Regions from separate parts of the Halomonas sp. MS1 genome, predicted to be linked through region 2. Evidence: riboswitches for the same ligand, from Rfam matches in the RefSeq annotation. Region 2 holds a riboswitch; each other region holds the start of a gene.

Region 1 (6,999 bases), 2.1 Mb from region 2:
TTTCACCGGTTGGGCAGATACACGTTAGCTCTACTGGATCAAACTGGAACGCGCTAGCTGGCGTCGTCTCTCGCCAGCCTTTATCTGGTAAGTTCTGGTGGCGCTTGCCGTATTTGTTTTTCTGGTCGGTGAATTTCGGATCTCGGCTGCGGAACTGATTATCAGGGATATAGCCATTAATCCATCGCTCGTGAAGGTACTTCATATTGGCTTCATTCGCGAAACCGGTATCGGCGGTGACGACGGTGCCTTTTTGGTAGATATTCTCCGCAATCCCCAGTTTCTTAAAACGGGCTTCGACCATTTCCAGTACGGGCTGCAAGGTGTGATGTTCCTGGCCTTCTCCGAAGGCCTGAGCGTCAATGACGATCTGGTGCTTTTTATCCACCGTAGCGACACCGTTATAGCCCTGGATCGTGCCCTTACTGGTCGTCATTTTGGCACTTTCGTTATCGGTCAGATTGCTCTTCACTTCCTTGATTCGCTTCCCCCGCCCCATCCTTGGGCTGTGCGTCTTTAGGAAACGGTCAACTTTGTTCATGGCGGCATCTAGCGAGAGAATCGTCTTGGCCCGCCGGATATCCCGATCCAGATCGGCTTCCGTTTCAGCTTCATCACGCGCGTAGTGCTCTAGTAGGTGATGCCGAATCAGGCCTCTCAGTTTCTCCCGTTTCTCGCCCAATTCTTTGAACGTACCCGACCACTCTTTGGAGGCATCGGAGGACATCTTGCAGCCATCAATGGCAAAGAGTTCGTTGCCCAGTAAGCCTTGTTCGTGGCACACCAGCAGCACTTGCTCGAATAGCGCTTCAATCTCATCGGCATGGCGACTGACGAAGCTGGCCAGTGTGGTGAAATGGGGAACGGTATCGCAGGAAAGAGCTTTAAAAATAATATTGGTCTCGCAGCACCACTGCATTTCACGACTGGAGGTGATGCCTTTGGAGTAGGCAAACAGGATGATCTTCAACAGGATGGCCGGATCATAGGCCAGCCGACCGGTCGCGTCGTTGCGGTACTGGGGATGGAAAACGGACAAGTCGAGCTTGTGCTCGATCAGGTAGTGCACAGCGTGTTCAAAGGTGCCTGGCTGGAGCTGATCTTGATAGTTGATCACCACCATGGCGTTCTGGTCGTAGTTATAAGCTTTGAAGCGCGGCATGCTGACCACTCCTCGTCTGTTTCCTCGATCCTACCAAAACTTAGCCGTCAGCGGAGTTTTTCTACAGGCTCAACGCCGCCATAAACGGCGCGAGCTTGCGAGCGTCCGGCGACCGTAGGGAGCGAATTTAATGGCTTTGTTAGTTGCACTTAAGCTATACATCCAGTCTTCTATGTGCTATCGACCTAGCAAAACCTTCCATTCCAGGAAATAACGTTTCTGATGTAATGTTCATATGTTTCAAGTGCCCTAGGATAGTGAATCTCAGTTCTTTCTTCAGAATATACTTTTTAAATACTGGCTCAGTCTCACTGCAAGCCTCATTCACGTTTTCTAGAAAAGATGATGTTATATCTAATGGAAGTACAAATAACCCTTGCTGTGCTCTTAAACGCAAATTGTATTGAATTGGCTCAATAGCGACTATGCCAGCTTTAGTGGGGTTTTCTGAATAGCTTGACGCATTTGTAGCTGAGGAAAGTATATTTTTTAAAAATCCATTAGTGGCTCTATATACATCATCTTCCCATTCATCTCTCAAGCTACCACGTCTTATACTAAAAGTAGAGTGTCCAATATCGTGTAATAGGCTAAAGTCTATCGACCATACAGCTGCATCAACTTTTGAACCAATTAATGCAAAATAGCATGCGACATAAAATGAATGAGTGAAGTCTATTAATCTAGTCGGTGTGCCATAGTGCTGCATAAGCGCCAACCAACCGATATAGTCATCAGGCTCTGGAAGATTAGAGATATAGTGCGCTGCTCCTTTTTTAAATTCTCTTAAGAACCAGAATTCTGAGTTATTAGGATCATCTTCTTCCGCACCTAAAGCGCGGCTAATAGAGGTACTAATTTCCCAATTCTTGTCTGCTTGACCTCTATAAATTTCATTAGAGAATTCAAGCTGAAGATCTTCTACCTTCTTCCATTCATCAATAATTATTTCTTGATACATTCGCTAACGTCTCAAAATCATGGGGAAACTAACAGTGATTATACGCCTCGCCACAAAACCCCAATAAACGCGACGGCACATTCATTGGAGTTTTGCAGCCACCCAATTTGACTCTACCCCATTGATTCCCAAGAGAGCAAAGCCAATTTTGGCAGCATATCCAAAATTCGCGTGCTTGCGCGTGCCCCTTGCATCTCTTCTCTCGTCCTCCTAGACTGCTTGGCACTAACTGCTTGACGGGGTGCCGGTGAATCCGGCTGAGATGGCGCAGGGCGTATCCACTTGATACTGCCAAAGCGCTGGTCCCGCTGAACCTGATCCGGCTAATGCGCTGCTCCTATGACGAGCACGCGGGTACCGGCGTAGGGATCAAGCGATGGCCTCGGCTTAGCTTCACGCCACCTTCTGCGCCATTTACTCGATCTCAACCGCCCACCTTCCGGATCATTACTCCCGGAGGCACCATGGGCTACCGCTTTGCTGATCTTACTAATGCCTGCCATGACGACTGGCGCGCCTATATTGAGCATGATTTTGTCCGCCAGCTGGGTACCGCCGCGCTACCAGAAGCATCGTTTCGCCACTATTTGAAACAGGATTACCTGTTTTTGATTCACTTCGCCCGCGCCTACGCGTTGGCCGCCTATAAAAGCCCTACGCTGGCTGATCTTCGCCAAGCCCATGAAGGTTTAAAAGCCATTGTGGATGTAGAGCTAGGCCTGCACGTGGGCTTTTGCCAGGAGTGGGGAATTTCCGAGCAAGAGCTGGCGGAGCTTCCTGAAGCCAGAGCCACCTTGGCGTATACCCGCTACGTATTAGACACCGGCAATCGCGGCGACCTGCTCGATTTGCACGTGGCGCTGGCTCCTTGCTTAGTGGGCTACGGCGAAATCGCCAACTGGCTGAATGCTCAGCCTTCTACCCTACGCGGCAGCCAAAACCCGTTTGATGCCTGGATAGCGATGTACGAAAGCCAGGAGTTTCAGGCCGCCATGCAGGCTGAGCTTGAATGGCTCAATGCCCGCCTGGCCGATGTTACCCCCGCCCGCTTTGCCGAGCTGAGCAAGATCTTCCGCGACGCCACGCGTCTGGAAATCGATTTCTGGCAGATGGGTCTGGATCTGATAGACAGCGATCTAACAGACAAAAGCCTCACCCATTAAGCCAACACAATAACCATAATCAACAACGAAGGAAGACGACCGTCATGACGAAGACTTTAGAAACTGAAACTGTAAAAACTAAGACCTCAAAAAGTAAAACCAGCCATTTTTTAGCTGAAACTGCTCAGGTCGATGCGGCTGCCATTCAACCGCTGCCCGCCTCGCGCAAGGTGTACGTTGAAGGCTCACGACCAGATATCCGCGTGCCGTTTCGGGAAATCACCCTGTCGCCCACTAAAACCAGCAGCATTGATGAAGAGAATCCGCCGCTACTGGTGTACGACACCTCTGGCCCTTACACCGACCCAGCCGCCAACAACGATTTACGCAAAGGCTTGCCTGCCCTGCGCCGCGCCTGGATTGAAGAGCGCAACGATACCGAGTTCCTTGACGGCCCCACCAGTGAGTACGGCAATCGCCGCGCTAACGACCCCACGCTTGCCCAGTTGCGTTTTGATTTAACGCGCACCCCACGCCGAGCAAAACCGGGTAAGAATGTCACCCAACTGCACTATGCGCGCCAGGGCATTATTACTCCTGAAATGGAATTTATTGCCATTCGCGAAAACCAGCGCCGCCAAACATTAGGCACCGCTGAAGTTGAGCGTATTCTTGGTCATCAACATCCTGGCCAGAGCTTTGGTGCAAAATTGCCGGAAGAGATCACGCCGGAATTTGTGCGCGACGAAGTCGCCCGTGGGCGCGCAATTATCCCCAACAATATCAACCACCCAGAATCCGAGCCGATGATTATTGGCCGTAACTTCCTGGTGAAGATTAACGGCAACCTGGGTAACTCGGCAGTTACCTCGTCGATTGAAGAAGAAGTCGACAAAATGACCTGGGGTATCCGCTGGGGATCGGACACCATCATGGACCTTTCCACGGGCCAGAACATTCACGAGACCCGTGAGTGGATTATCCGCAACTCGCCGGTGCCGATTGGTACAGTGCCGATCTATCAAGCGCTTGAGAAGGTCAACGGCATTGCCGAAAACCTGACCTGGGAAGTGTTCCGCGACACCTTGATTGAACAGGCTGAACAGGGCGTGGATTACTTCACCATTCACGCGGGCGTACTGTTGCGCTATGTGCCAATGACTGCCAACCGAGTGACCGGCATTGTCAGCCGTGGCGGCTCTATCATGGCCAAGTGGTGCTTGTACCATCACCAGGAAAGTTTCCTGTATACCCACTTCGAAGAGATCTGTGAGATCTGCAAGCAGTACGACGTAGCGTTTTCTCTGGGCGATGGCCTGCGCCCCGGCTCAGTCGCCGATGCCAACGACGAAGCGCAGTTCGCTGAGCTGGAGACCCTGGGTGAGCTGACGAAGATCGCCTGGAAACATGATGTTCAGGTGATGATCGAAGGCCCTGGCCATGTGCCCATGCACCTGATTAAAGAGAACATGGATAAGCAGCTTGAGGCGTGTCACGAGGCACCTTTCTATACCCTCGGCCCACTGACCACCGATATCGCCCCCGGCTACGACCACATTACCTCCGGCATTGGCGCGGCCATGATCGGCTGGTTTGGCTGTGCAATGCTCTGCTATGTGACGCCGAAGGAGCACTTGGGTCTGCCGAATAAAGATGACGTCAAAACCGGCATCATCACCTACAAAATTGCTGCCCACGCAGCAGACTTGGCCAAGGGTCACCCGGCAGCACAGCGTCGCGATAACGCGCTTTCCAAGGCACGTTTTGAATTCCGCTGGGAAGACCAGTTCAATCTGGGGCTAGACCCGGACACCGCCCGTGAATTCCACGACGAAACCTTGCCGAAGGACTCCGCCAAAGTGGCGCACTTCTGCTCCATGTGTGGGCCGAAGTTCTGCTCCATGAAGATCAGCCAGGAAGTACGCGATACCTATCGGGACCGCACACCGGAGAATGCCGCTGAAAGCGATTCCGAGGCCGTTAAGCGTGGCATGCAGGAGCAAGCCGAGAAGTTTCGCCGAGAAGGTAGCGAACTGTACCAGGAAGTTTAAAATAGCAGCCTGTAAGTTTCACTGCTAACACGTGGCTCTTGGGTCTTACACGACCTCAAGGGCCATTTTCTTAACCAAGAAGAGGCTAGTTTAAATTAATTTGTGTATGATTATCATTCACAATGAGTGTTATTTGAAATGCTCACTTTAAAGTCACCATTTTTCAAAGGACTGATGTTAAATGAGAACTAAATTATCCTTGGCTGTTTCTCTTGCTCTTCTCAGCACGGGCGTACTGAGTGGCTGCAGCGATGATAGCGCGCCAACAGCAACAGACACCCAGCAGGAAGCACCAAAAAACCTCTCAGCTTCCCTGTTGAAATATATCCCCGCCGACTCTCCCTATTTTGTGGCAACACGGGAATCAATGCCTGAACAAGATGCTTTTGCTCTTTACCAGCGCATGCAGCCAAAGGGCAACCTGGAAGCTGACTTGGATGAACTGCGCGACATGCTGCACGACATAGACGATGACGTGTTGCATTCGCTGATGTCACTGTTGATCGCGATGGGTGAAGAGTTTGTCGGGGTTGAAACACTCGATGATATTCATGCACTGGGCTTTAAAATGAGCCCCCAGGTCGCTTTATACGGACTGGGTATCTTGCCCACTCTGCGTATGGAACTGCAGGATGAAGACGCTTTCCGCGAAACGCTGCAGCGCATCCTCACCAATGCAGATATCAACCCTAGTACGGCCACAACAGATGGAAAAGAGTACTGGGTGCTAACACAAGATGGTCCGATTAAAGCCATCATGGCCATTATCGATAAGCAACTGCTGATGTCTGTGGTGCCAGAAAATGTTAGTGATGAGTTGCTATCACAGGTGCTGGGTAGCACCCTGCCTGACAGCAACATTGGTGATACCGGCGCTCTAGAGGAAATTGAACAGCGTCATGGCTTCACGCCCTATGGTGCCGGGGAAATCGACTCATCACGCCTGCTTAGTGAGCTGAGTACACCCACACACTTAGCTACTCAAGCACTATTGGACGCGGCTGATGCAGAGCGGCTGGACCTCTCCGCCTGCCAAGCAGATATTGACCGCATCACCAACCGCTTCCCCGGTATTGTCATGGGTATGCGTGAATATAACCTCGACCGTATGGAGATGAATCTCATACTGGAAACCGATGAGGCTATTGTCAGCGATCTCCGTGCAATGACCGCTCAGGTTCCGGGCCTTGGTAGCACAGAGGGCATGGCCAGCTTTGGGCTAGGCCTGAATCTACCTGTACTGATGCAAACTGTTCAGAAGTATGCCCAGGAAGTGCGTCAAAACCCGTTTAGCTGTGATGAGCTGCAGGAGTTAAACAGCACCTGGAATGAGATCAATATGGCGATCAACAATCCAGTCGCCATGATGATTGGCCCATCTCTGTCTGGTTTCAGAGCACGCCTTAACAACCTGACAATGAAAGAGGGCGAACCCGCTGGTACCGGTCTTCTGACCCTCGCTTCGCAAAACCCGCTTGCCCTGCTGTCTACAGCAAGTGCGTTCGTGCCTGATTTAGGGGCACTTGGACTTGAACCCGGTGGAGAAGCCAAAAAAATTGACAGCATGATGCTGCCACCAGACTCACCAAAGCTCTACGCGGCTATGTCTGAAAGCGCCATTACCTTGGGCGTTGGCATCAGCGATTCCGAAACACTACAGGAAGAACTGCAAGCCCCTGTTTCCGAGCGTGACCTACTGGTTCATGGCCATCTGACTGGTGA
Region 2 (6,999 bases):
AGGTGGAACGTGCGATTGCCAGCGCTAAAACAGCTTTTAAAGGGTGGCGTAAAGTGCCGCTTGGCAAGCGCATGCGCATCATGCTGAAACTTCAGGCACTGATACGCGAAAATACCGCTGAATTAGCCGCGCTAATCACCGAAGAGCACGGCAAAACTTTGCCTGACGCTGAAGGTGAAGTAGGGCGCGGTTTAGAGGTCGTGGAACACGCTTGTTCAATTACGTCGCTGCAGTTGGGTGAACTGGCGGAAAACGCCGCGAATGAAGTCGATGTTTACACCATGCACCAGCCGCTGGGCGTTGGCGCGGGCATTACCGCCTTCAACTTCCCGATTATGCTGCCCTGTTTTATGTTCCCGCTTGCCATCGCAACGGGAAATACCTTTGTCCTGAAACCGTCTGAGCAAGACCCTAGTTCCACCATGCGACTGGTTGAACTTGCCCATGAAGCGGGCGTCCCCGCCGGCGTTTTAAACGTGGTTCATGGCGGTCCTGATGTTGCCAACCAAATCGCCGACCATCAGGATATTAAAGCACTTTCGTTTATTGGCTCGACCCATGTGGGCTCCTTGCTTTACAACCGTGCCGCCGCCGCTGGAAAGCGTATGCAGTCGATGATGGGAGCTAAAAACCACTGCGTTGTAATGCCGGACGCCAACCGCAGTCAGGCGATTGATAGCCTACTCGGCTCGGCGTTTGGTGCTGCTGGCCAGCGCTGCATGGCTAACTCGGTTGTCGTGCTAGTCGGTGAAGCGCGAGAGTGGCTGAAAGATATTGAGGAAGGCGCGCGCAGCATGAAAGTCGGTCCTGGCACTCAGCGCGATGCAGACCTAGGGCCGCTTGTCTCACCACAAGCGAAAGAGCGCGTTGAACGCCTGATTTCAGCGGGTGAGAAAGAGGGCGCTAAGCTGCTGGTGGACGGCCGTGGTTGCACGGTAGAGGGCTATCCAAACGGCAACTTTGTTGGCCCAACTCTATTTGCCGATGTGACCGCTGATATGACGGTGTACCGGGAAGAAATTTTTGGCCCAGTGCTATGCGTGGTCAGTGTGGAGACGCTGGATGACGCGATTGCGTTTATCAACGCTAACCCTAACGGCAACGGTACGTCGATCTTTACCAACTCAGGTTGGGTAGCACGGCGCTTTGAAACGGATATCGACGTAGGCCAGATTGGTATCAACGTGCCGATCCCTGTACCCGTCGCTTACTTCAGTTTTACGGGTTCGCGAGCTTCCAAGCTTGGCGACTTGGGGCCGAATGGCAAGCAGGCAATTACCTTCTGGACGCAGACCAAAACGGTCACTGCCCGCTGGTTTGAGCCAGAAAATGTATCTAGCGGTATTAATAGCACTATTTCGTTGAGTTAATTGCACCATGGAGAAGCCCCGCGATAAGCGGGGCTTTTAACGTTTCGGCTTAAGTATTCTGAAATAACGGCAGGCTTCTTTTTAGGAGTTGGCCGATAGGGCCAAGCTGACTGGCGTGCATAACGAGAATGGTGGGGGTGGCCGTTTGCGTTTTTGCGTTGTGAGGAACTAACAGTGCAAATTCGCCTTCTTCAAGATGAAATTCATGCAGCTCACGCAGGCCATCAGGCGTTTCACACTGAGAGCAGCGGTAGTTATCATCTTCGCCATAAACTAAGCGATGATACATTTTGAAGAGCGTATAAATGGCTAAACCGCCTTTCAAAGCAGGCCAGCGGGCAGGTGTGCTGCGCAGCGTGTCAGAAACGATGATGCCATCGGCTTCTGCACTGGCGAATATGCTCGCCAGTGGTGCTGAGAGGAGCGGCGTGCTAGCGCTTAACGACGTCTCGTGTTCTTGAGGGTTCGGGGAGACCTCGTTAACCACTCGGTGGAAATCATCTAAAGAGGCAAGCGGGAAGTCCTTGTGCTTTAGATCACTTGGCTCGAAGCCGCCGTTTTCCCAGCCATGGATAACCCGGAGCGTGGCACGCGCGTGATGCATAGGCAGTGCCAGAAGGGTGTGCAGCATTATCCGGATATGCAGCTGACGCTCATCGGTGTCGTTTTTAAACGCGCAATAAGGGTCGGCAAAAAGAGTATGCAAGCGCCCAGGCGTATGCTCTTTGGCTTCGGAATAATGCATTTTGGTGTCCCTGTTAATTGCCGTTTGCTGCATTTACTGCACGGCTTATAGGTCATTGAATAGTTGAGAGTATGGACAGCGTTAGCCACGATTGAAAGTCACTTTGTTTAGTGTTTTGTTACCGAATCGCGTTATCCAACAGCATGATTGTTTAATCAAAACAAAAATTTAAAGCTTAATCAGCAAATGAGGTGTAACGATGACTAATCGACTTAGCCGTTTCCGTGTACCAGAAACGTTGGATGAACTGCCTGACGATGTTCGCGATGCAATATTAAAAGTGCAAAGCAAGGCGGGATTTGTGCCCAATGTGTTCTTAATGCTGGCGCATCGCCCTGAGGAGTTTCGCGCTTTTTTTGCTTATCACGATGCTTTGATGGAGCGTGAATCCGACACGCTGACTAAAGCTGAAAAAGAGATGATTGTTGTGGCTACCAGTGCTCGCAATCGTTGTCTCTATTGTGTTGTTGCCCATGGCGCGCTATTGAGAATTTATAGTAAAGACCCTTTAGTCGCTGACAATGTCGCTATCAATCATCTAGCGGCAGGGCTAAGCGAACGCCATCGTGTCATGCTGGATTTTGCATTGCACTGCGGGATTGAAGTTGGGGAGTTCTCTGCCACGTGGCAAACAACCTTAGAGAAAGTAGGTTTTACGCTAGAGGACTGTTGGGATATTGGCGCCATTGCTGCTTTTTTCGGCATGTCGAATCGATTAGTTACCATGACGGGTACGCCCCCCAATGAGGAGTTTTATTTGATGGGCCGCCTACCGCGTTAGCAGGATACAGACGCACATCTAGGCGTTACTCACGGATAAATTTTACTAACGCCCAGCCTTTACTAACGAGCCGCTTTCACCGAGGATAGCGTCTCCATTCACTGTCGCCAGGGGAGCCCGCAGCTGTTGGGCTGAGAATGCGCACTGCGCAGACCCTGGAACCTGATCCGGTTCATACCGGCGGAGGAAGTGCGACATGCCTTACCTAACGTCAGCCGTACTTGGTGCGGCGCTATTCTGTTTTGCTTTTCTGGGCCTGCGTGCACGTCATGTGCAGGGATCGCTTGATGACTATGTCACGGCACGAAATTCGCAAACCGCTTCCACACTTGGCTTCTCCTTTTTAGCCTCGGGAATGGGCGCCTGGATTCTGTTTGCGCCGCCTGAAATTGGTGCCTTTGTTGGTCCGTTAGCGTTGGCAGGCTATGCCATTGGCTCTGCGCTGCCGTTTATCGTGTTGGGGTTGTACGGACCAAAAATTCGTCGCGCATTGCCAGAAGGCAGAAGCATTGCCGAATTCGCCCACGCTTGTTACGGCAAGGGGGTGCGTCATTGGGTGCTGCTGGTGTCCGTAGCCTACATGGGCTGTTTTTTAGCAGCGGAACTGACGGCGATAGGTGCTATTACCGCACTGCTTTCCGATGTACCACCTGCACTAGTGATTATTGGCGTTGCGCTCACTACCTTGGTGTATACGGTGATTGGTGGGTTGCGCGCAAGCCTCGCAACGGATCGCTGGCAGGCATGGCTTTTGCTAGCCCTGTTATTGGCTGTGGGTAGCGTTGCGATTTGGCGGCTGCCAGCCATGCCGAATGACGCCGTCATGCCCTCTATTCCTATCGCAAGCGCGCTGAGTGTTGCCCTGACGCTTGTGATTGCGGTGACCGCCGCCAATCTTTTTCACCAAGGCTATTGGCAGCGTGTGTGGGCTGCTCAGGATGACCAGAGCTTAGGTCGAGGCGCTTGGCTAGGCGGCGGGCTGACCGTACTGGTTGTGATGGTGATCGGCGGTATCGGCATCATGGCCGCCATGAGCGGTGTTGCTTTGGGAGAGCCACCTATTCCTTTCTTTGCGCTGTTAACAGATGCGCCTGCCTGGGTGGCGTTACCTGCATTGGTGTTAGCAGTCACGCTAGTGACCTCAAGTGTCGATACGCTGCAAAACGGTATAGCGTCGCTGATAGTCGGGCGTGGCGGTGAACGACATGCAACATCTTTAACGACCGCACGTTGGATAACGGTCGCAATGATGGTGCCGGTGGTATTTATTGCCCTGCAAGGATTGTCAGTTCTACGGCTCTTCTTGATAGCCGACTTACTTTGCGCTGCCATCGTGGTGCCTGTGCTGCTTGGCCTGTGGCAACGTATGACGCCAGTGGCGGCGATTGGTGGCGGCATGGCTGGATTAGCAGGGGCAATACTGCCGGGGTGGCTAAGCCAGGGAAGCGTTACGGCTGGCATTATGGCGGCTACCTTTCCAGGCAGTATCCCAACGTTAGGGCCTTTTCTAGGGGCGTTACTGGCGTCTATTGTCGTCAGCGTTACACTGGCATACCTGCCTAATCGACGAAGCGTTAGGCCGTAACGTTAAGCCGTGAGCCAAATTAACAGGGACGATCATGATTCGCAGCCTACTAACGACATCAGAAGGCGATGTGCGCGAAGGCGATGAACGCCTCATTGATGACTGGCAAACGACGCCCGGTAGCCACCTATGGATAGACATGAAAGGTGAGCCTGAGGAGAGTGAACGCCAGCTATTGGAGCGTTTTGATTGTCATCCAATGGCAATTCAAGATGCCCACAAAGAGCGCCATCCGCCGAAAATTGAAGAGTTTGAGCACCATACCCTGATTATTTACCGAGGTATTTCATCTTTTGATGCTCAGCTAAACTTTGTGCCTCAGCAGGTGTGCCTCTTTATTGGAGAGCGTTTTCTAATCACGCTGCACGCTGGTGAGGCGCTTAGTATTGAACGGCTCTTTAGTGAGCACGGAAAAACACTGCTGGCGCTATCTCCCGAGCGTGTCGCGCTGAAAATTATGTACATCTCAGCAGGCTTCTACATCGATAGCTTACTGGAGTTTGAGAGTGAGCTAAGCGATATAGAAGATGAGCTTTTAGAGGCTGGTAATGATGTGCTGATGCGGAAAATCACCGCCTATCGTTCACGATTGGTAAAGATGCGCCGTATTTTTAGCTACCACAAAGGCATTACCCAAGAGCTTACTGCCTATGACTATGCCCATCTGCCACGCGGAGAAAGTGAAACGCTGCATGCCATCACGGATGTAGAGGAGCGCTTTGAGCGCCTATATACACTGACACAAATGTATTACGACATTTGCGGTGATCTCATTGATGGTTACATTTCGATTTCCTCTCACCAGCTAAATATCACCATGCGCGTATTAACGGTGATTACTGCCATATTTGTGCCACTGACGTTTATTGCCGGTATTTACGGCATGAACTTTGAGTACATGCCAGAGCTGCGCTATCAGTACGGATACTTTTTTGTTTGGGGAGCCATGCTGGGTATCGGAGGTTGTTTAATTTGGTTATTTAAGCGTAAAAACTGGTTTTAAAATGAGCCAGATGATCGCTGGTAGCGAAAAGTTGATAGTTGGTCATGTGGTTGGAGCGCTAGTGTGGCATCCTCGCAGTCGACCAATGACCTGCAAATAACCTGAGAGCTACTTTTATGACCATCATGATTATTGGCCTGCTGATTTTTCTTGGCAGCCATTCTGTGCGTATCTTTGCTGAAGACTGGCGTCAGCGACAGATTGTTAAACGCGGCGAAAACACCTGGAAGATTGCGTACTCCGTAGTGTCGGTGATTGGACTGGCAATTGCTATTTACGGTTTTGGCCAAATGCGCCTAGACCCTATCTACGTCTGGTTTCCCCCCACGGGCTTACGCCATGCGGTAGCACTGCTGATGGTGCCTGCCTTTATTATGCTGGTAGCAGCCTATGTGCCGCGTAATGCTATCAAAGCGAAGCTTGGTCATCCGATGATGTTGGCCGTAAAAATTTGGGCATTTTCACACTTATTGGCTAATGGACGACTGGGCGATATTGTCTTTTTTGCAGCATTTTTGGTGTGGGCTATTCTGGCCTTTAAGGCAGCCAAAAAGCGTGATCGCCTACATCCCGCTAAGCCAGTACCAACCTCGGCTCCCGCGACAATAGCCACCGTCGTGATTGGCTTGATAGCGTATATTTTGTTTGCTCTTTACCTACATGTGTTAGTTATTGGTGTACCTGTTTTTAGCTAGTGATTATTAATAAATATTAACGGCGTCAATGGTTTATATCCGTTGACGCCGTTTTTATTATTACTCTTGAGTGGCGGCGAAAGTTTGCTATTGTCAGCTAGGTTCATCCAACGTTTCACAACGGAGAAATTTATGGCCGAAGCTGTACCTCAAGTACCGAAAACGATGTCTGCCATGTTGTTAACAGGCCATGGTGATATAGATAAATTGCAGTACCGGCAGGATGTTATGACCCCTAAACCAGGGGCGGGGCAAGTGCTGGTTCAGGTAACAGCAACGGCCAAAAATAATACTGACCGGAAAGCGCGTGAAGGGCTTTATCCTACGAAAGGGAAAGAGGAGGTCACATCGTTTGCGATGGGAGGATCGCCCACACTGACATTTCCTCGTATTCAAGGGGCTGATATTGCTGGACGCGTGGCGGCAGTAGGCGAGGGCGTGGATGCTTCACGTATTGGAGAACGAGGCCTGCTCGATTTTAATATTTACGCTGATGAGCGTCGCGATATCAATCTGACGCCAGATTATTATGGCCACGGGGCTGATGGTGGCTATGCTGATTTTGTCGTCGTCCCAGCCGACCAGTTTCATCATGTTCCCAACCCTGAATTGCACGATGCAGAGCTTGCTGCGATGGGGATGTGCTCGTATCAGACGGCTTATCACATGATGACGTCTGCCAACATTGGCGCGGGTGAACGTGTGCTGGTGACAGGCGCCAGTGGCGGTGTCGGAACGGCGTTAATTCAGCTTTGTCGGGTCGTGGGCGCTATTCCTTACGCTGTCAGCCAGCCGGATAAAGCCGATGCGCTGCTGGCGT
Region 3 (6,999 bases), 1.6 Mb from region 2:
CTGTTCTTGCACTTCACTGTTGCGATAAAGGCGACAATCCGAGCTCGATTTCCCATACTGGTGGGTCACCCCACGCCGCCGCCAACAACTCAATGAAGCGCTCTACTTTGGCAGGTAAATAGCGTCGGGCTGGGTAAAGCGCATGGATGTCTAGCAACGCCGGCGGTAAGTTCTGCAAAATCGGCACTAAGCGCCCGCTCGCAATGCTATCAGTCACTAAAAAGCTGGGCTGTTGCGCTATCCCTAAGCCTGCTTCAGCTGCATGCGTCAGCATATCGCCATTATTACTCTCTAGGGGGCCAGAAATACTGAGTAGTTGATGGCCAATCCGCCAATCGCCACTGTTTTGGCCGCTTCGGTAGCGAAGGCAGCGGTGAGATGCCAAGTCTTCACTAGTCAGCGGCGTGCCATACTGGGCGAGGTAATCAGGTGATGCGCAAAACAGCATCCGGCACTGAGTGAGCCGTCGCGCCACTAAGCTAGAGTCGGGCAGGTTGCCAATGCGAATAGCGACATCGTAGCCCTCTTCCAGCAAATCAACGCGGCGGTCGTTTAGATCCAAACGCACCTCAAGCCCTGGGTGCGTTTGCATAAACTGTGCAACCAACGGTGAAAGATAGCGTGTGCCGAAGCTCATCGGGCCATTGATACGCAGCCGCCCGTTCACCGTACTGGTACCACTGCCGATCTCTGCCGCTGCCTCGTCCAAAGCGACCAAAATGCTTTGCGCGCGAACGAGATAGCGTTCGCCTGCTTCCGTGAGGTGCAGCCGCCGGGTGGTGCGCTGAATAAGCCGAGCACCCAGTGCCTCTTCAAGCGCCATCACTTGGCGAGATACCCGCGTGCGAGAAAGGTCTAGCGCCTCGGCCGCGCGGGTATAGCTACCCAGCTCAGCGACCTTTACAAACGCCGCGATATGGTCGAACTGGGTCATTGCGCGTGGAATGCCTGTGCAGCCAGGCGGGGGTCTGGCTGGCCACAAATAGCAGAAATAACCGCAACACCGTTTGCCCCAGCGGCTTTCACTTGAGCAATGTGTTCAGCTTTTAACCCGCCAATCGCGACGCTGGGAAGTTGGCACGCATTGGCAAGCTGTGCCAGCCCATCAAAGCCAATGGGCTGGGCGTGGTCTTGTTTACTGCCAGTCGAAAACACGGGCCCTAAGCCGACGTAATTGAGCAATTCGACAGGTGCCTCCTGAAGTTGGGCTGGGGTGTTAATTGAAAGCCCGATAATGGCGTGCTGGCCGAGCGTGCTTCGCGCTGCTTGAACAGCCGTGTCGCTTTGCCCGAGATGTAAGCCATCCGCTTGGCTGGCGAACGCCACGTTCAGGCGATCATTAATGATCAGAGGGACGCCACTGCCTGCCAACATCGCTTTGAGACGCTTGGCCTGGGCGATCATGTGCTCGTCACTAGCGTGTTTATCGCGTAATTGCACCATGGTAATGCCGCCCTGCACAGCAGCTTCAACCGTTTTTTCCAGACCCATGCCAGCGCATAGACCCGCATCGGTGACTAAATAGAGTGAAAGATCAAACGGCATGCACCGCCTCCCATTGAGCAAGGGTCGAAAGGTCGTCAGGGGATAACTGATACAGCGCGTCCAATAGCGCCACTTGGAAACTGCCAGGGCCTTGAGCCTGCTCGCCTGCACGGCTTCCAGAGATGCTGAAACACGCCAAGGCGGCCAAGCTGGCCTCCAGCGGCTGCTCGTGGTTTGCGGCCACAAAGCTTGCCACCAGCGCACTCAATCCGCAGCCCAAGGTAGTCACGCGAGGCATGAGTGCGTGCCCACCTTTAAGCCGATAATGATTCGTGCCATCGGTAATGAAATCGCTCTCGCCAGTGACCGCCACCACGCAGCGATGTTGCTGTGCTAACGCAATGGCAGCGGCTGTAGCTTCTTGGGTGCTAGCAGTTGCATCGACCCCACGCCCTTGGCTGGCTAATCCGTTAAGTACTTGAATTTCTGAGGCGTTGCCACGAATAACGCTAGGCTGATAAGCCAGCAGCGTCTCACAAACACGCAGGCGAAATGCGGTAGCACCAACAGCCACAGGATCAAGCACCCACGGAATATGGTTTTCATGAGCAGTGCGCGCGGCGACTGCCATGGCATCAGCCCAAGGGGAAGAGAGGGTGCCAATATTAATCGATAGCGCGCCAGACATAGCCGTGAACTCCGCCACTTCTTCTTGAGCATGCAGCATGGCGGGGGAAGCACCTGCCGCCAATAGCAAGTTAGCGGTGCTATTCATCGCCACATAGTTGGTAATGCAATGTACCAGCGGTGTGGCAGCGCGCATATCGCGGAGATAATCGCCGAGTGGGCGTGAAGGCATAATATCCTCCCGGCTGGGAGGTGATGCAGCTGCACCACGACTCCCTACGCCGGTGTTATCCGGTTCAGGTTCAAAGGGTGCTTCTCAGCCCGTTAAGCAAGGGCGCCCCTGTCGTGATGGTACTATCCTTGGCTTAGATCAATCTGTAAAGCCTGGGCAGCGCGATGAGCAACTATCAACGAAACGAGATGCGTGTTCCGTAGGTGAGCATCTCATCAGGCGTCATCGCTTTACCCTCAACACCAATCATTTCATCGCCACACTGGTCGGCAAACGTAAGCACTCCATGCGTGAGACCCAGCTGTCCAAGGGTGTCGCGAATTTCACCGGTGCCCAAAAACGTGCTGACATGACCCTCAGCATTGGTTAAATCAGAGACACCGTTCGCGTGATGGAAGCGAACCTTATAGATACCATCCATTGATTCAACTTCCACAATCGGTGAAAAGCCATTGTGTATGGCACGGGCTAACTGCTTTAACGTTATGTGGTCACCGAGGGTCATATCAATCGCAGTCATGGAAAACTCCTGTGGACGCCTCAAAGGTGGGGCATCGCTCATGTTGCGGGAACTGCTTTTTGTAAAGTTTATGAATAATAAGTGTAGGGTTTTTGTTTAGTATTGCCAGTGCGCTTAATGTGACACTGCGTTAGTGAATCCTACATGCTTGTAAAGGCTGGTATTATGGCTCTAAAGCCCTCATGGTAAGCGGTAAGTGAGGCTCAATGGATTCAATGATCAGCATTAGCGACAGGAGAGCAAAATGAGTTTTCAAGGCGAACAACATTCCGGCGTCGCGCCCGTAGCGCCGCAAACCCAAGGGTTTCGCTTAAATCACACCATGCTGCGGGTGAAGGATCCCGAACGCGCGCTAGCGTTCTACTCCAAGGTCTTTGGAATGCAGGTGCTACGCCGATTGGATTTCGAAGAGATGCAGTTTTCGCTCTACTTCCTAGCCAATATAGAAAGCAGCGATAACGTGCCAGAAGATACTCAAGCACGCACTGCCTGGACCTTCAGTCAGAAAGGCTTGCTGGAATTGACGCATAACTGGGGCACAGAAGATCAGCAGGATTTTGCCTATCACGACGGTAACGCTGAGCCTCAAGGGTTTGGTCATATCTGCTTTAGTGTGCCTGACTTAGAAGCTGCTCAAGCATGGTTTGATGAGCATGAGGTAACGTTCATCAAGCGCGCGGACCAGGGTAAGATGAAAGACGTTATCTTTGTCAAAGATGCAGATGGCTACTGGATCGAAGTGATTCAGGCAGACCGCATGGCAGCCATGGGCGACTAATATGGCCCACTTGCTGTTTCGGCTACGCCACGTGACCGATGAAGAGGCGTTGGAAGTACGCCAGTTGCTCGATGAGCAGGGCTTTGATGTCTATGAAACCCAGGCGGGCTTTTTTCGCCTGGGTGTCGATGCCATTTGGCTGCGTAACACCGCTCAGCGCGAGGCCGCTGAAACGGCATTGGCGGCGTATCAGGAAAAGCGCCAAGCTAACGCGCGGCGAGAGCACGAAGAAGCGGTTGCCAGTGGCAATGCACCAACATTATGGCGGCGCTTCCTTGCCCACCCCGTGCAGGTCGTCCTGGTAATCGTCGCCGTGGTGCTGATCGCCCTATTAACGCTGCTGCCGTTTATTGGCTTGGTAGGCTAGATTTGTAAACAGTTTTGTAGATTAGCTGGGTAGCTTAACAGTGGCTAAGTGCCCGCGTTTTAGATAAAGCTGCACGCCTTCATTACCCGCGCGTAACTGAGGTGCCGCACCTACTGGGTAGCGGCACCAGCTGCCGGTAGCATATTCCTGCTCATCACTGAGCAGAGAGCCTTCCAGCACAAACAGCTCTAAACCACCGGCAAGCGGTGGATAAGACACCAGTGTATCGGCTTCCCAGTGCTCTAGGCTGACTCGCTCTGGGCCATACTGTTTTGAACTATAGGTGTGCAGCATTTTGTAAGTAATACCTGGCCGTCGGTCGGGCTGCCAGGGAAGCCTATGGGCAGGCACGGCCAGTTGCAAAATATCGTTTTCATCAAACTGGTGTAGCTTCACCAGAATAAGTGCGCCTTCTTCGCCTATTTGCGGGGTATGACCAGTGCCAATCGGGTTGCGTAAGTAGCTACCTGCCGGGTAACGGCCATGCTCATCGGCAAAGACACCTTCCAGCACTAAAATTTCTTCACCACCACCATGAGTATGGCGATTGAACTGGCTGTTGGGCGCGTAGCGTACCAAGCTGGTGGCTCTGGCGACTTCGTCGCCAATGCGGTCTAGCATCATGCGCTCTACACCAGCGCTGGGGGAGTCCACCCAACGGTACTGATCCGGCGTGACACTGGCAAAGTGGCTAAAATCGGCGTTTAGGCGCATGGTATTGGCTCTTTGCAGGGATGAAAATTCGCAGCAGTAGTGCAAGTCTCTCCATCCCTGGGACAAAATGCAACGCAAAAAAATACCGCCCAACGGCGGTATTGTTTAGGGTGCTTCGGCCAGGGTTGTCAGGATATGGTGTGCGGCCTGAATACGCGCCTGATTTGGGTAGTTCCGGTTTGCCAGCAGAACAATACCTAACTGCTGGCTGGGCACAAAGGCCACATAAGCGCCGAAGCCGTTGGTCGCACCGGTCTTGTTGTAGAGCGCTTCCTGTCTGGGCGGCAATGGAGGGCTCAAAGGGCTGGCAGGGTTAGCTTCCAATACCACCTCAAGCGAGTTGCCTTCCAGCAGCGAGTCGAGTGCCACCGGGTAGGCATAGCTTTCCCAGCCCAGTCCTTGGGTCATATTGCTGACCTCAAAGTACCCCGTGCGTGTGGCCGCCAAGGCTTGGCTTAGTGGCTCATTCAGCCCAGCGCCACTCATATTGGCTTCCACCAGCGTTAGTACGTCTGCAGCAGTCGATTTTAATCCGTAGGCCTGGGCATCCAGCATGCCTGGGTTCACCCGAATGGGCTCATCCTGTTTAGAGTAACCGTAGGCATAGTGCGCCTGCTGTGCCTCGGGCACCTGAAAGTAGCTATGCTTAAGCCTTAGCGGGGCGAGCAGCGCCTCCTTCATCGCCATCTCGAAGGGCTGGCCCAGGCTTTGTGCGGCGAGATAACCGAACAGGCCCAGGCTCGGGTTGGAGTAGAGCCGGTGGCTGCCAGGGGCGAATTCCGGTTGCCATTGGCGATAGTAGTCGATCATTGCCTCTTCGCTTTGAACCGACTCAGGGAACTGCAGCGGGAGCCCTCCTGCGGTATAGGTGCCGAGTTCCAGCAGGCTGATCTCATCGAAGGCGCTGCCTTCAAGTTCCGCCAGGTAGCGGCTGGCCGGGTCGGAAAGCGAGAGGGCGCCGCTAGCCTGGGCATAGCCAGCGAGCGCAGCCGTAAAAACCTTGCTGACAGAGCCGAGTTCGAAGAGCGTTTCATCGGTGACCGGAATCTCCGCTTCTTGATTGGCGAGGCCATAATTAAAGTAGTGCTGCTGGCCGTTAATGCTAAGCGCGACCGCCATTCCCGGGATGCGATGCTCGGCCATCAACGGCGCGATAGTATCGTTCACCAGCGCCTCAATGCTGGCGTTGTCCGGCTCTTCAAGCGCCCACGCTGAGCTGCTAAATAGCAGAGAAGTAGCCATGAAAAGGTGGGTTTTTGCTGCTAACATCTTACGCATACCAAAATCCTGTTGTGATTAATGCCGAGAGAAGGTGGAAAGTTCTTGCCAGACGCAAAGCCCGTGACGGTGGTAACTTACGACGCGCTGCGGCAATTCACAAACAGCGATATTTTGCATAAGCCATTAGAAAAATTTGGGGGTCAAGGTGGTGCGTCCCTACTTGCCGCTGAAGGCGCTGCGTGCCTTTGAGGCATCGGCCAGACATTTGAATTTTACGCGTGCCGCAGAAGAGCTGTGTGTGACCCAGGCGGCTGTCAGCCATCAGGTTAAGCTGCTTGAAAGTCAGCTGCAGGTGCCGCTGTTCATACGCTTGCCACGAGGGCTTATGCTGACCCAAGAGGGAGAACTGCTGCTGCCAGTGCTTAAAAGCTCGTTCGACCAGATGGCGCATACCCTGGATCAGCTCGGTGAGAGTAGCTATCGGGAAGTATTAAACGTTGGTGTGGTAGGTACCTTTGCCGTCGGCTGGTTGCTGCCAAGGCTAGAAGATTTTCAGAAAAAATACCCCTTCGTCGATTTACGGCTTTCCACCCATAACAATCGCGCGGATTTAGCTAGCGAAGGCCTTGATATTGCTATCCGCTTTGGAACGGGCGCTTGGCATGGAACCGCAGCGCAGCCACTGCTGCCAGCGTCGCTATCGGTCATGTGCACTCCCGCTATCGCTGCGCGGCTCACTACCCCCGCCGATGTATTAGGCGAGACCTGGCTGCGCTCTTATCGCGCCGACGAATGGACCGAGTGGTTATTGGCGGCAGGGCTGCCTGGCAGCTTGCCGATGACGAAAAGCATTGTGTTTGACTCTTCCATCGCTATGGTGGAAGCGGCTCTGCAAGGGGCTGGGGTAGCACTGGCGCCCCCGCTGATGTTTTCCCGACACTTGACCAGTGGCGAACTGCAACAGCCGTTCGATATCTCCGTTAGTTTGGGAGGCTACTGGCTCACTCGACTGCAGTCACGCGCAGAAACTCACGCGATGGCTGCCTTCCGAGAAT

Evidence for each region. Region 2 has a riboswitch for thiamine pyrophosphate ahead of NF683_RS00855 (SLC5/6 family protein). Riboswitches for the same ligand answer to the same signal wherever they lie in the genome.
Region 1: another riboswitch for thiamine pyrophosphate. It lies ahead of tenA (thiaminase II); the one in region 2 lies ahead of NF683_RS00855 (SLC5/6 family protein).
Region 3: another riboswitch for thiamine pyrophosphate. It lies ahead of thiM (hydroxyethylthiazole kinase); the one in region 2 lies ahead of NF683_RS00855 (SLC5/6 family protein).

What each region holds. Positions count from the first base shown of each region.
Region 1 is NZ_CP098926.1:2,683,788-2,690,786, reverse strand. Features, by position in the region: gene NF683_RS12190 (transposase) at 1-1,162, opposite strand, end outside; gene NF683_RS12185 (FRG domain-containing protein) at 1,317-2,123, opposite strand; TPP riboswitch at 2,351-2,509, shown strand; gene tenA (thiaminase II) at 2,588-3,286, shown strand; gene thiC (phosphomethylpyrimidine synthase ThiC) at 3,331-5,277, shown strand; gene NF683_RS12170 (hypothetical protein) at 5,459-6,999, shown strand, end outside.
Region 2 is NZ_CP098926.1:175,240-182,238, reverse strand. Features, by position in the region: gene NF683_RS00870 (CoA-acylating methylmalonate-semialdehyde dehydrogenase) at 1-1,370, shown strand, start outside; gene NF683_RS00865 (hypothetical protein) at 1,420-2,115, opposite strand; gene NF683_RS00860 (peroxidase-related enzyme) at 2,315-2,896, shown strand; TPP riboswitch at 2,996-3,103, shown strand; gene NF683_RS00855 (SLC5/6 family protein) at 3,093-4,481, shown strand; gene corA (magnesium/cobalt transporter CorA) at 4,516-5,484, shown strand; gene NF683_RS00845 (NnrU family protein) at 5,601-6,179, shown strand; gene NF683_RS00840 (zinc-binding dehydrogenase) at 6,312-6,999, shown strand, end outside.
Region 3 is NZ_CP098926.1:1,816,280-1,823,278, forward strand. Features, by position in the region: gene NF683_RS08220 (LysR family transcriptional regulator) at 14-934, opposite strand; gene thiE (thiamine phosphate synthase) at 931-1,545, opposite strand; gene thiM (hydroxyethylthiazole kinase) at 1,535-2,344, opposite strand; TPP riboswitch at 2,369-2,464, opposite strand; gene NF683_RS08235 (hypothetical protein) at 2,520-2,864, opposite strand; gene gloA (lactoylglutathione lyase) at 3,109-3,642, shown strand; gene NF683_RS08245 (DUF6164 family protein) at 3,644-4,009, shown strand; gene NF683_RS08250 (cupin domain-containing protein) at 4,031-4,723, opposite strand; gene ampC (class C beta-lactamase) at 4,829-5,992, opposite strand; gene NF683_RS08260 (LysR family transcriptional regulator) at 6,150-6,999, shown strand, end outside.